Regions from separate parts of the Paraburkholderia sp. A1BS-2L genome, predicted to be linked through region 2. Evidence: predicted binding sites of a transcription regulator. Region 2 holds the regulator's gene; each other region holds the start of a gene.
The links. The regulator LexA, encoded in region 2, represses DNA repair genes until DNA is damaged. The targets are predictions, from matches to a motif close to ACTGTATNNNNATACAGT.
Positions count from the first base shown of each region.

Region 1: a site for LexA is predicted at 1,901-1,918, ahead of recA (recombinase RecA). Genes of this name have one in related genera too.
Region 3: a site for LexA is predicted at 2,792-2,809, ahead of P5W98_RS10220 (PA0069 family radical SAM protein). Genes of this name have one in related genera too.

Region 1 is NZ_CP120428.1:2,605,884-2,610,161, forward strand. Features, by position in the region: gene recX (recombination regulator RecX) at 64-696, opposite strand; gene recA (recombinase RecA) at 746-1,822, opposite strand; gene P5W98_RS11860 (response regulator) at 2,093-2,857, shown strand; gene P5W98_RS11865 (sensor histidine kinase) at 2,870-4,278, shown strand, end outside.
Region 2 is NZ_CP120428.1:1,841,266-1,845,543, forward strand. Features, by position in the region: gene cysW (sulfate ABC transporter permease subunit CysW) at 1-101, opposite strand, end outside; gene cysT (sulfate ABC transporter permease subunit CysT) at 98-1,006, opposite strand; gene P5W98_RS08250 (sulfate ABC transporter substrate-binding protein) at 1,165-2,208, opposite strand; gene lexA (transcriptional repressor LexA) at 2,521-3,171, shown strand; gene P5W98_RS08260 (hypothetical protein) at 3,226-3,612, shown strand; gene P5W98_RS08265 (DUF2939 domain-containing protein) at 3,687-4,278, shown strand, end outside.
Region 3 is NZ_CP120428.1:2,254,951-2,259,228, forward strand. Features, by position in the region: gene P5W98_RS10210 (PQQ-dependent sugar dehydrogenase) at 1-921, shown strand, start outside; gene P5W98_RS10215 (NINE protein) at 1,110-1,580, shown strand; gene P5W98_RS10220 (PA0069 family radical SAM protein) at 1,611-2,756, opposite strand; gene P5W98_RS10225 (Lrp/AsnC ligand binding domain-containing protein) at 2,868-3,356, opposite strand; gene P5W98_RS10230 (D-amino acid dehydrogenase) at 3,535-4,278, shown strand, end outside.

The sequences.
Region 1 (4,278 bases), 760 kb from region 2:
ACCCACAGCGCCCGGCAGTGCCAGGCCGCAGCTGTTTTTTGAGTCGACCGGATCAATTTTTGGTCAGTCGCCCTCGAAGCTGTCTTCGATGCCCTTCAAAATCTTGCCGATTATCGACATCGAAAAGCCTCGCGCAGCCAGAAAACGCGCCTGTCGCGCGCGCTCGGCGGGCGTCTCGGGTAACTGGCCGTACTTCTTTTGCCAGACGGCACGGGCCCGGGCGAGTTCCGTTTCGCGCAGTTGCGCGTTGACTTCTTCAATGAGCGCGTCGCCCACGGCATGACGCTTGAGCTCGCTGACGATGCGCCCCGCTCCCACGCGCGCGGCGCGGCGGTACACGACGCTTTCCGCAAAGCGTGCGTCGGATAGCCAGCCTTCGCGTTCGAGCGCGTCGAGCAGTGCTTCGAGCTCGTCGGCGTTTTCGGTGAAAGGCATGAGCTTGCGCGAAAGCTCTGCGCGGCTGTATTCGCGGCGCGAGAGATAGCCGAGCGCACGGCCCTTGAGGGAACGCTCGGGGCGCTGCCTGCCAGGCGCTTCGTTCGTGGGCGCGTTTCGCGAGGTGCGTGAGGTACGCGAGGTGGAGGTGCGCTCGAATTGGTCGGCTTGCGACGAGGCCCCGCCTTCGCCCAAAGACGAAGGCGGGGCCTCTGACGTTTCCGTCTCATGCGGCACCGAAGCGAACCCAACCTTGCGCATCACGATCGTGCTGACTCTCTGGTGCCCATTCGAGACTGGTGATCCGAACTTATTCTTCGCCCGCGACTTCGACTTCGCCGGAGTCGTTGACGCCGTCCGGCATCGTGCTCACGCCAAGCGACTCGCGAATGCGGTTTTCGATCTCGCGAGCGATGTCCGCATTCTCGCGCAGGAATTCGCGCGCATTGTCCTTGCCCTGGCCGATGCGTTCGCCGTTATAGCTGTACCACGCGCCTGCCTTGTCCACGATCTTGGCCTGCACGCCGAGGTCGATGATTTCGCCCTGGCGCGAGATGCCTTCGCCGTAGAGGATGTCGAACACGGCTTCGCGGAACGGCGGCGACACCTTGTTCTTGACGACCTTCACACGCGTTTCGCTGCCGATCACTTCGTCGTTCTTCTTGATCGAACCGATACGGCGAATATCCAGACGCACCGACGAGTAGAACTTGAGCGCGTTGCCGCCCGTGGTGGTTTCCGGGTTGCCGAACATCACGCCGATCTTCATGCGGATCTGGTTAATGAAGATCACCATGCAGTTCGTCTTCTTGATCGTGCCGGTGAGCTTGCGCAGCGCCTGCGACATCAGGCGCGCCTGCAGACCCGGCAGCGAGTCGCCCATTTCGCCTTCGATTTCGGCCTTCGGCACGAGCGCCGCAACCGAGTCGATCACGATCATGTCGATCGAGCCCGAGCGCACCAGCGCGTCGGTGATTTCGAGCGCCTGCTCGCCCGTGTCCGGCTGCGAGATGAGCAGCTCCGGCACGTTCACGCCGAGCTTGGACGCGTACTGCACGTCGAGCGCGTGTTCCGCGTCGATAAACGCCGCCGTGCCGCCGAGCTTCTGCAATTCGGCGATCACCTGGAGCGTGAGCGTGGTCTTGCCCGACGATTCCGGACCGTAGATCTCGACCACCCGGCCGCGCGGCAAGCCGCCCACGCCGAGCGCAATGTCGAGGCCGAGCGAACCGGTGGAGACCACCTGAATGTCTTCGACCGCCTCGCCGTCGCCGAGCCGCATGATCGACCCTTTGCCGAACTGCTTTTCGATCTGCGCGAGCGCGGCAGCCAGTGCCTTGCTCTTTTCAGCAGTCAGCCCAGCCGAGCCTTTCTTGCTATCTTCCATGAATCGTCCTTTGCTATGATGAACGGCGTCTGGTGACGATGCGCGCGTGCTTTTGCGCACATGCGCCTGAACGCAGACACTGTATAAAAAAACAGTAGTTTTGGCAAGCTCGTTTTTGGCCCTTAAACGCGCGCGCCGAAACCGCGAATTTTCGGAGACCGCCGCCCGACGCTGCCCGGGCCCGCTCCCTGCCGGGAGCGCTGCGCGCGCTGCACACCCCGCGCCGCACAAAACGGGCATCAAAGCGCTATGAGGGCGACGCTGGCGCACATGCGAATTCTCATTGCCGAAGACGACAGCATACTCGCGGACGGTCTCGTCCGATCACTCCGCCAGGCGGGCTATGCCGTTGATCACGTGCGTCACGGCGTGGATGCCGATACGGCCTTGTCGATGCAGTCGTTCGACCTCCTGATCCTCGATCTGGGCCTGCCGAAAATGCCGGGCCTCGAAGTGCTGCGCCGCTTGCGCGCGCGCAATTCCAACCTCCCCGTGCTGATCCTCACCGCCGCCGACAGCGTGGACGAACGCGTAAAAGGCCTCGACCTCGGCGCCGACGACTACATGGCCAAGCCGTTTGCGCTCAACGAACTGGAAGCGCGCGTGCGTGCGCTCACGCGGCGCGGCGCGGGCGGCGGCCCCACGGTCGTGCGCCATGGCGCGCTGGCGTTCGACCAGGTCGGGCGCGTGGCGCGCATCAACGACCAGGTGCTCGATCTCTCCGCGCGCGAACTCGGCGTGCTCGAAGTGCTGCTGCAGCGGCTCGGGCGGCTCGTCTCGAAGGAACAGCTCGTCGACCATCTGTGCGAATGGGGCGAGGAAGTGAGCAACAACGCGATCGAGGTCTACGTGCACCGGCTGCGCAAAAAACTCGAAACGGGCGGCGTGCGCATCGTGACCGTGCGTGGGCTCGGATATTGCCTCGAAAAGGAAGCGAATCCGGCAAACGCGAGCAACCCGGCAGACACCCCGGCGAGCCCCTCGGCAGGCGCCGCCGCGCCTCCCGCCATGCCGGCGAGCCACCACTACAAATAGCCAAGCGCCACGATGGCCGAGCCCGCTCCCGCCGCCCAGCCCGGCGCGCTCGACGACGAGGCGCGCGACGCCCGCTACGCCAACCCGTTCGCCCCGCCCGACGAGGCCGAAGCCGCCGCCGCGCGCCCCCGCTCGCTGTTCGGCGAAATTCTCGACTGGATGCTCGCGCCGCTGCTGCTGCTCTGGCCGATGAGCATCGCGGTCACGTATCTCGTCGCCAAGTCGATCGCCAACGGCCCGTTCGACCGCGCGCTCGAAACCGATGCCTATGTGCTCGCGCGCCAGATCCATCCGGTCAACGGCGTGGCGGAGCTCTCGCTGCCCGCCTCCACGCGCGACTTCCTGCGCGCCGACAACGTCGACAGCGTGTTCTACCAGGTGCTCGGCAGCCGCGGCGAACTGGTGGGCGGCGACCGCGAGATGCCGCTGCCGCGCGACGACGACCGCCCGCCCGCCGGCCTTGTGGAATTCCGCGACGACATGCTGCATGGCATCGATATCCGCGTGGCCTATACGACGGTCGAACTGCCGAATCTGTCGGGCTCGCAGCCCGTGCTCGTGCAGGTGGCCGAAACGCTCGACAAGCGCCGCCAGCTCGCCAACGACATCATTAAAGGCGTGATCCTGCCGCAGTTCGTGATCCTGCCGCTCGCGATCCTGCTCGTCTGGTTCGGCCTCTCGCGCGGCCTCGCGCCGCTGCATGCGCTGGAATCGAACATGCGCATGCGCCGCCCCGACGACCTCTCGCCGCTCGAAGCGCGGCGCGCGCCGCCCGAGATCGAGCCGCTCGTCACCTCGTTCAACGACCTGCTCACGCGCCTCGAACAGAACATGCAGCTGCAAAAGCGCTTTATCGCCGATGCCGCGCACCAGATGAAGACGCCGCTCGCGGGCCTGCGCACCCAGGCCGAGCTGGCGCTGCGCCAGGACGCAAGCGCCGAGGTGCACCGCTCGCTCGAGCAGATCGCGACGAGTTCCGAGCACGCCGCGCGGCTCGTCACGCAACTGCTCGCGCTCGCGCGCGCCGAAAACCGGATGACGGGGCAGATTTTCGCCCCCGTCGATATCGCCGATGTGGCCCGTCACGCGGTGCGCGACTGGGTGCAGCCCGCGCTCGCCAAGCAGATGGACCTCGGATACGAAGGTCCGGAGAGCGAAGCGAACGACGGCGATGAACGCGGCACGCAGGACCGCGCCGCACCGGTACAGGTCGACGGCAACCCCGTGATGCTGCGCGAGATGCTGTCGAACCTGATCGACAATGCGATCCGCTACACGCCCGCCGGCGGCCGCATCACGGTGCGCGTGCGGCCCGAACCCGCCGCGCACGTGGTGCATCTGGAAGTGGAGGACACCGGCATCGGCATTCCGGCAGCGGAGCGCGAACGCGTGCAGGAACGCTTCTATCGCATCCTCGGGCG
Region 2 (4,278 bases):
AACGCCAGCGCAATGCCGGTGAGGAGCCAGCGCACCCAGGGCGCTTCCGTTACGGAATTGGGACGTCCTGCATCGCGGACCCGCGTACTTGCTGCACTCATTGCGCCTCTCCTCCAACACCCGCGTGCATCGGGTTCGGCACACGCGAGCGCGACACGCCGCGCGATGCCCGGCGGCTCGTGCGCCGCTGCAAATACCATTGCAACGTGTTGATGAGCAGCAGCATGACGAACGACACGCACAGCATCACCACAGCCAGCGCCGTAGCGCCCGCATAGTCGTATTGCTCGAGCTTCGTGATGATGAGCAGCGACGTGATTTCCGACTTCATCGGCACATTGCCCGCGATGAAGATGACCGAACCGTACTCGCCCAGCGCGCGCGCGAATGCGAGCGCAAAACCCGTAAGCAGCGCAGGCAATGCCGCCGGCAACACCACGCGGCGAAACGTGAGCCAGCGCGACGCGCCCAGGCAGGCGGCGGCCTCTTCCTGCTCGCGCTCGAACTCCTCGAGCACGGGCTGCACGGTGCGCACGACAAACGGCAGGCCAATGAACGTGAGCGCCACGAGCACGCCAAGCGGCGTAAACGCGATCTTGAGGCCGAGCGGCTGCAGGAACTGGCCGATCCAGCCGTTGCCCGCATACACGGCGGCAAGCGAGATCCCCGCCACGGAAGTCGGCAGTGCGAACGGCAGATCGACGAGCGCATCGATCACGCGCTTGAACGGGAACGTGTAGCGCACCAGCACCCAGGCGAGCAAGAACCCGAACACCGCATTGATGAGCGCTCCGCCAAGCGCGGAGAAAAATGTGAGGCGGTACGACGCGAGCACGCGCGGCGACGCCACCGCGCGCACGAGCTGCGCCCAATCGAGCGTCGCGGTCTTGAGGAACGTGGCCGCAAGCGGAATGAGCACCACGAGGCTCAGATACGCCACCGTGATGCCGAGCGTCACGCCGAATCCCGGCAGCGCGCCTGGCTTCTGTAATCGAAACGTCGTCATGCTCTATCTCTTCACATGGGTTGCGCGGAGCACCTCTCGTCATACGATACATGCGGGGCGCCGCGGCTAAAGACGCGCCTCGTCGGGCGCGCCTTGTTTTTGGCGTTGCTTGCTACTGCGTATTGCCGTCGGCTTACTACGGCCGGCTTACGGCCGGCTTATTGCGGCTGATAAATCGAATCGAACACGCCGCCATCGGCGAAATGCGTCTTCTGCGCCTTGGCCCAGCCGCCGAACGCCTCGTCGACCGTGTAAAGCTTGAGCTTCGGGAACTTCGCCGTGATCGCCGCCGGCACCTTGTCCGAGCGCGGACGATAGAAGTTCTTCGCGGCAATCTCCTGCCCCTTCTCGCCATAGAGGAACTCGAGATACGCCTGCGCCACCTTGCGCGTGCCGTGCTTGTCCACGACCTTGTCGACCACCGCAACCGGCGGCTCCGCGAGAATGCTGGCCGACGGCACCACGATCTCGAACTTGTCCGGCCCGAACTCCTTAACCGAAAGGAATGCTTCGTTTTCCCAGGCGATCAGCACGTCGTCGATATCGCGCTGCACGAAGCTCGTGGTCGCGCCGCGCGCGCCCGAGTCGAGCACGCCTGCGTTCTTGTAGAGCTTCGTGACGAAGGCCTTCGCCTTCTGGTCGTTGCCGCCCGGCTGGTGCGCCGCATAGGCCCACGCCGCGAGGTAATTCCAGCGCGCGCCGCCCGAGGTCTTCGGATTGGGCGTGACGATCGAGACGCCGGGCTTCACGAGGTCGTCCCAGTCCTTGATGCGCTTCGGATTGCCCTTGCGCACGAGAAACACGACGGTCGAGGTGTATGGCGAGGCGTTGTCGGGCAGACGCATTTGCCAGTCCTTCGCGATCAGCCCTTTATTGGCGAGTGCGTCGATGTCCCAGGCGAGCGCGAGCGTCACAACGTCGGCCTGCAGTCCGTCTAGCACCGAGCGCGCCTGAGCGCCGGAACCGCCGTGCGACTGCTTGATGGTGAGCGTCTCGCCGCCTTTCGCCTTCCACTCCTTGATAAAGGCTTCGTTGATGTCCTGATACAGCTCGCGCGTGGGATCGTAGGAGACGTTGAGCAGCGCCGTGTCCGCATGCGCCGCCGGCGCGAAGGCCGCCATGCCGACGAGCGGCGCCACGCCGATCAGCAGTTTCGCCGCCAGCGTCCTGAACCATGCGTGCCCCGTAATGCCTTGTTTCATCCACTTTTTCTCCGTGTCGTCGTGCGCATTCGTGCACTTTCGTGCGTTCTCGCGTGCCATGCAGCAATCGATGGAGGCCAGTCTAGCGATCGGCTTACATTATTAAAAATGATGTTTTCTCATTTTTTAATACGTAAAAGTGGTAAGGACGGAGGAATTGGGCGCTTGCGCCTGTTTTGCCGGTGGTTGCGTCCGTCGGGGAAGGGAAAGCGCCGTCGCGACGCCGTGCGGATGACAAAGTTCAAGTAACACTTGAAAAGCGGCGAGTACTGTATAAAAATACAGTCACCTGTTCAAACATACAGTAGCGCCATGACCAAACTCACCGCACGACAGCAGCAGGTTTTCGATCTGATCCGCCGCGCGATCGAGCGCACCGGCTTTCCGCCCACGCGCGCGGAAATCGCCGCCGAACTGGGCTTCAGTTCGGCGAACTCGGCGGAGGAACATCTGCGCGCGCTGGCGCGCAAGGGCGTGATCGAGCTGGCTGCGGGCGCTTCGCGCGGCATCCGCCTCGTGCCCGGTCCGGGCGATCTGCCGCATCAATTCACGCTGCCGCACGCGGGCCTCATGCAGCTCTCGCTGCCGCTCGTGGGCCGCGTCGCGGCGGGTAGTCCGATCCTCGCGCAAGAGCACATTTCGCAGAACTACACCTGCGACCCCGCGCTCTTTTCGAGCCGGCCCGACTACCTGCTCAAGGTGCGCGGGCTGTCCATGCGCGACGCGGGCATCCTCGACGGCGACCTGCTCGCCGTGCAAAAAAAGAGCGAAGCGAAGGATGGCCAGATCATCGTGGCGCGTCTTGGCGACGACGTCACCGTGAAGCGCCTGAAGCGGCAGCGCAACGGCATCGAGCTGATCGCGGAGAACCCTGACTACGAGAATATTTTCGTCGCGGCCGGCAGCGCGGATTTCGCGCTCGAAGGCATTGCCGTTGGTCTGATCCGTCCCACCGAATTCTGATAATTCCGCCTGCGCATTTTCTGCGCATCTTCTGCGCATTTTCCGGAGAGAGTCATGGAACGCCTTGCCCGCCTGTTGCCCTTCCGTCAATTCGGCCGTCTGCGCCATCTGCGCGGGATTGCCTCGTGCGCCATGCGCGAGGCGCGTGCTTCGGCGGCGGCCCTTGGCCGTCAATGCGGCTACCAGATCAATGGCTCGCTCTTCGACGACATCGAGCAAGAAGACGAAGCGCGCCCGCTGCCTTCCGCGCAGCCGGCCTTCGCACGCGTTTCGCTCAACAGCACGCTGAATGCGGAGCAGCCCGACCGCCGCGCACCGGTGCGCGTCTATCACGGCCAGTCGCGGCTCATCATGGTGGGCACGATGGAGGCGGTGTGCCGCGCCATCGACCGCTGTATCGCGGAGCAGCAGGCCGATGCGCCGGTCGCGCTGGCAAAGTAAGCAATAAAAGTGGGATCGTTTTTGATTGCGCGCGGTCAACACCCTGATTGAACACTGCAGGGTTGCACTAACCAATGACCGATACCCAAACGTATCCGCGCAAATCATCCAGCTGGAAGAAGCCCGTCGCAATCGCCGTCGCGGCGGTTGCAATCGTGGCGGCAGTGGGCTATGGCTATGCATCGCCATATATCGCGCTGAATAACCTCAAGGCAGCCGCCGACGCACGCGACGCAGCCGCACTGAGCGAGTACGTCGACTACCCGGCGCTGCGCGCGAGCTTGAAGCAGCAGGTTGGCGAGATGCTGCAACAACGCATGGAGGCCGCCCACGCCAGCAATCCACTCATGCTGTTCGGCGCGATGATCGGCAATGCGCTGATCGGCCCACTGGTGGACGCGTATGCCACGCCAGAGGGCGTGGCCGCATTGCTCAGCGGCATGCCGCCGACCGGCAAGCCGGGAGAACGGCCCGCGCCTGTGCCGCCGGCTGAAGCGCCGTCGCCGCCACCATCGTCACAGGCAGGCCAAGCGACGCAGCCCGCGCCCGGCAATCCGCCGGCTCAGGCGCAATCGCCGCAGCCGCAGCAAGCTCAGCCGCGCGCGCAAACCTCGGCGGGCTATCGCAGTCTGAACACGTTCGTTGTCACGTGGCAGCGCGGCGCAA
Region 3 (4,278 bases), 410 kb from region 2:
CGCGTCCATGCGCTCGAATTGCTCAACGCGAGGGTCGTCAGGCACCACGTGGTCGCCTCCGGGCTCACGATGCCGGTGGGCGTCGCCTGGCACGGCGGCGCGCTCTATGTTTCGGCGGTCTCGAAGATCGTGAGGCTGGACGCCATCGATACGCATCTCGACGATCCGCCCAAGCCCGCCGTCGTCACCGACGCGCTCCCCGCCGAGCGCCACCACGGCTGGAAGTTCATCGCCTTCGGCCCGGACGGCAAGCTCTACGTCCCTCAAGGCGCGCCCTGCAACGTCTGCCTGCCCGCGGGCGACCCGCAGCGCGACCACTACGCGATGATCGGCAGGATGAATCCGGACGGCTCGCACTATGAGAGCATCGCGCGCGGCGTGCGCAATACGGTGGGCTTCGCGTGGCATCCGCGGACGCACGAACTATGGTTCACCGACAACGGCCGCGACATGATGGGCGACGACACCCCCGACGACAAGCTCAACCGGCTTGCACGCGCAGGTCTAGATTTCGGCTTTCCGTATTGCCACGGCGGCAACGTCGCCGACCCGGAATTCGGCGCGGGCCATCCGTGCAGCGGCTTCACGCCACCCGTCATGGGGCTGGGTGCGCACGTCGCGGCGCTCGGCATGCGCTTCTATACAGGGACGATGTTCCCGGCCGGGTATCGTGACAGCATCTTCATCGCCGAGCACGGTTCGTGGAATCGCAGCAGCAAGGTCGGCTATCGCGTGGTGCGCGTGACGGCGGACGCCAACGGCGCGAACGCCCATCAGGAGGTATTCGCGCAGGGCTGGCTCAATCCCGATAAAACCGTGTGGGGCCGCCCCGTGGACGTGCTGCCGCTGCCCGACGGTTCGCTGCTCATCAGCGACGACTATGCAGGCGCGATTTATCGCGTGACTTACGCGAAGCCCTAGCCATACACGCGGCCGTCATGCGCCCTTCCGCACGCCTGCAGCCATTTCCCGGCATAAGCGGCAACATCTGCTGACGCAGGCGCGCGCCACGTACAATGGGCCGCGGCCCGCGGCCGCGCCGTTGTTGCACACGCAGTTGTTGAGCTGCCATCGCGCAATCAGCGCGCAGTCATCCAATCCGTCTGCCCATGTCCAATCAAAAAAATCCTGCACGCTTTCGCTCCAAGACCCTTACCGCCACCCTCGCCTTCCTGTTCGGCAGCCTGGGGGCGCACCGCTTTTATCTCTACGGAAGGCGCGACGTGTGGGGCTGGGCGCATATCGCCGGCACGCTGCTCGGCATTCCCGGCGTGCTCCTGCTCGTGGCAACCCAGCGTGAGTCGATACCCGGCTGGGCACTCGCCGTGATCGGCGCCGTGTCCGTGCTCTCGGCATTTCTGGCCGCCATCGTCTACGGGCTGCGCCCGGACGCCAGGTGGGACGCGCAGTTCAACGCGGCCTTCGCGGGCAGCCGCGCAAGCCGCTCGGGCTGGGCCGTGATCTTCGTGGTGATCTTCTCGCTGCTGATCGGTGCATTCTTGCTGATGACGGGCCTGGCCCTGACTTTCCAGACGTATTTCGAATCGCAGGTCGAAGCGGCCAAGGCCATTTCTCAATAGCGACGACTGCCCGACAACTGCAGCGCGGCGCTAGAACAGATCGAGTTGCGGTTTCTCGCGCACCGTCTTCGCGCGCATGAACGCCGACATATCCAGAATGCCGTAACGCCGCTCGTTCAAGCCGAGCCGCTTCACGGCCTGGTGAAAGCGCTGCTTGAGCAGGTCGGCCCAAAGCCCGGTGCCCTTCATGCGCTGCGAGAACGCCGAGTCGTAGTCCTTGCCGCCGCGCATGTCGCGCACGCGACTCATCACGCGCGCCGCGCGTCGCGGAAAATGCGCTTCGAGCCAGCCTTCGAAGAGCGGCGCCACCTCCCACGGCAGACGCAGCACGATATAGCTCGCGCTGCTCGCACCCGCCTCGGCGCAGGCTTCCAGCACGCGCTCCATGTCCGGTTCGGTAACGAACGGAATCACGGGCGCGATGCTCACCCCAACCGGAATGCCCGCCTGCGCAAGCGTGCGGATCGTGCGCAGCCGCCGCGCCGGCGTGGCCGCGCGCGGCTCCAGAGTGCGCGCGAGTTCGGCGTCGAGCGTGGTGATCGTGATGGCCGCCATGAATTGCTGGCGCTGCGCCATGGGCGCTAGCAGATCGAGATCGCGCTCGATCAGCGAGGACTTCGTGATGGCCGCGAACGGATGCTGGCGCTCGCTCAGCACCTCGATCACGCGACGCGTAATGCGCATATCGCGCTCGACCGGCTGCCAGGCATCGGTGTTCACGCCCAGCGCGATGGGCTCCGGCTCATAAGCGGGCTTCGCGATTTCGCGCGCGAGCAACTCGGGCGCATTGATCTTTGCGTAAATGCGGCTCTCGAAATCGAGTCCCGGCGAGAGCCCCAGATAGCTGTGGGTGGGTCGCGCGAAGCAGTAAATGCAGCCGTGCTCGCAACCGCGATACGGATTGAGCGAAACATTGAACGGAATATCGGGCGACTGGTTGCGCGTAAGGATGCTCTTCGCGCGCTCCTCGAAGACCTCGGTGCGCAATGCCGGGGCTTCTTCGGCGGCAAGATCGCCGGGGCTCTCATCCGGCTGCGCATGCTGCCAGCCGTCGTCAAAGACTTCGCGCCGATCAACCTCGTAGCGCCCCTGCAGGTTCGTGACGGCACCACGCCCCTTGCGCGGCGCAGGCGGCGCGACAGGGTACCAGGTCTCGGCGGGATGGTCAGGGTCCAGTTCTTTCACGGCACAATGCAGCAAGGCGTCTCGATACTGTATAAATATACAGTATCGAGACGCCTTGTCGAGCGCTAAAAACGGGGCGCTTTCGAGCGCGGCTTCGCGCGACTACTCGCCCACCGCGATCGTCAAAGTTTCCTTGATTTCCTCCATCACCACATAGCTCTTCGACTGCACCGCACCCGGCAGTTGCAGCAGGATGTCGCCGAGCAGTTTGCGGTAGTCGGCCATCTCGCCGATGCGCGCCTTGATCAGGTAATCGAAGTCGCCCGAAACCAGGTGGCATTCGAGCACTTCCGGGATCTTCTTCACCTCGCGGCGGAACTGGTCGAACATGTTGCCGCTCTTGTGGTCGAGCGTGATCTCCACGAACACCAGCAGCGCCGCGCCCAGCACGTTCGGATTCACGCGCGCGTAGTAGCCCGTGATGACGCCGTCGCGCTCCATGCGCTTGACCCGTTCGATGCACGGCGTGACGGAGAGCCCGACCTGCTCTGCGAGGTCCTTCATGGCCATGCGGCCGTCCTCCTGGAGCAGCTTAAGGATGCGGTGATCGAGCCGGTCCAGCGCGCGGACCGGCTGACGCTGCGTTCTCATGTGTTTTTCCTGAAAATTTGACAAATACGATAACAAAATCTAGTCGTAGAACAATAGCATAGTCGATATTACTGGCTACTCCTGATTTTTCATGCCTTCGGCGCTGAATCCCCCGAGACGGATGCGGCAAGCCCTCGGCAGCGCGGCGTAGCCCCAACAAATCTATCTGGAGCAGACTATGCGAGTCGTCGTGTTGGGCAGTGGTGTTGTCGGGGTCGCCAGCGCCTGGTATCTTGCCCGCGCGGGCCATGAGGTAACGGTGATCGACCGCGAGTCCGGTCCCGCGCTCGAAACGAGCTTTGCGAACGCCGGCCAGATCTCGCCCGGCTACGCCGCGCCGTGGGCCGCGCCGGGCGTGCCGCTCAAGGCGATCAAGTGGATGTTCGAGAAGCACGCGCCGCTCGCCATCCGCCTCGACGGCACGAAATTCCAGTTGCAGTGGATGTGGCAGATGCTGCAGAACTGCACGCCCGAGCGCTATGCACTCAACAAGGGCCGGATGGTGCGCCTCGCCGAATACAGCCGCGATTGCCTGCAGGCGCTGCGCGCCGAAACCGGCATCCAGTACGAAGGCCGCACCGGCGGCACGCTGCAGGTGTTCCGCACGCAGCAGCAGTTCGACGGCGCGGCAAAGGACATCGCCGTGCTGAAGGATGCGAACGTTCCGTACGAACTGCTCACGTCCGCCGAGCTCGGCCGTGCCGAGCCCGCGCTTGCCGCGGTCTCGCACAAGCTCACCGGCGGCCTGCGCCTGCCCGGCGACGAAACCGGCGACTGCCAGCTCTTCACCACGCGCCTCGCCAAAATGGCCGAGGAACTGGGTGTCAAGTTCCGCTACAACACGCCGATCGACGGCCTCGCCGTGCAAGGCGAGCGCATCGCGGGCGTGCAGTGCGGTGGCGAACTCGTGCGCGCGGACTCA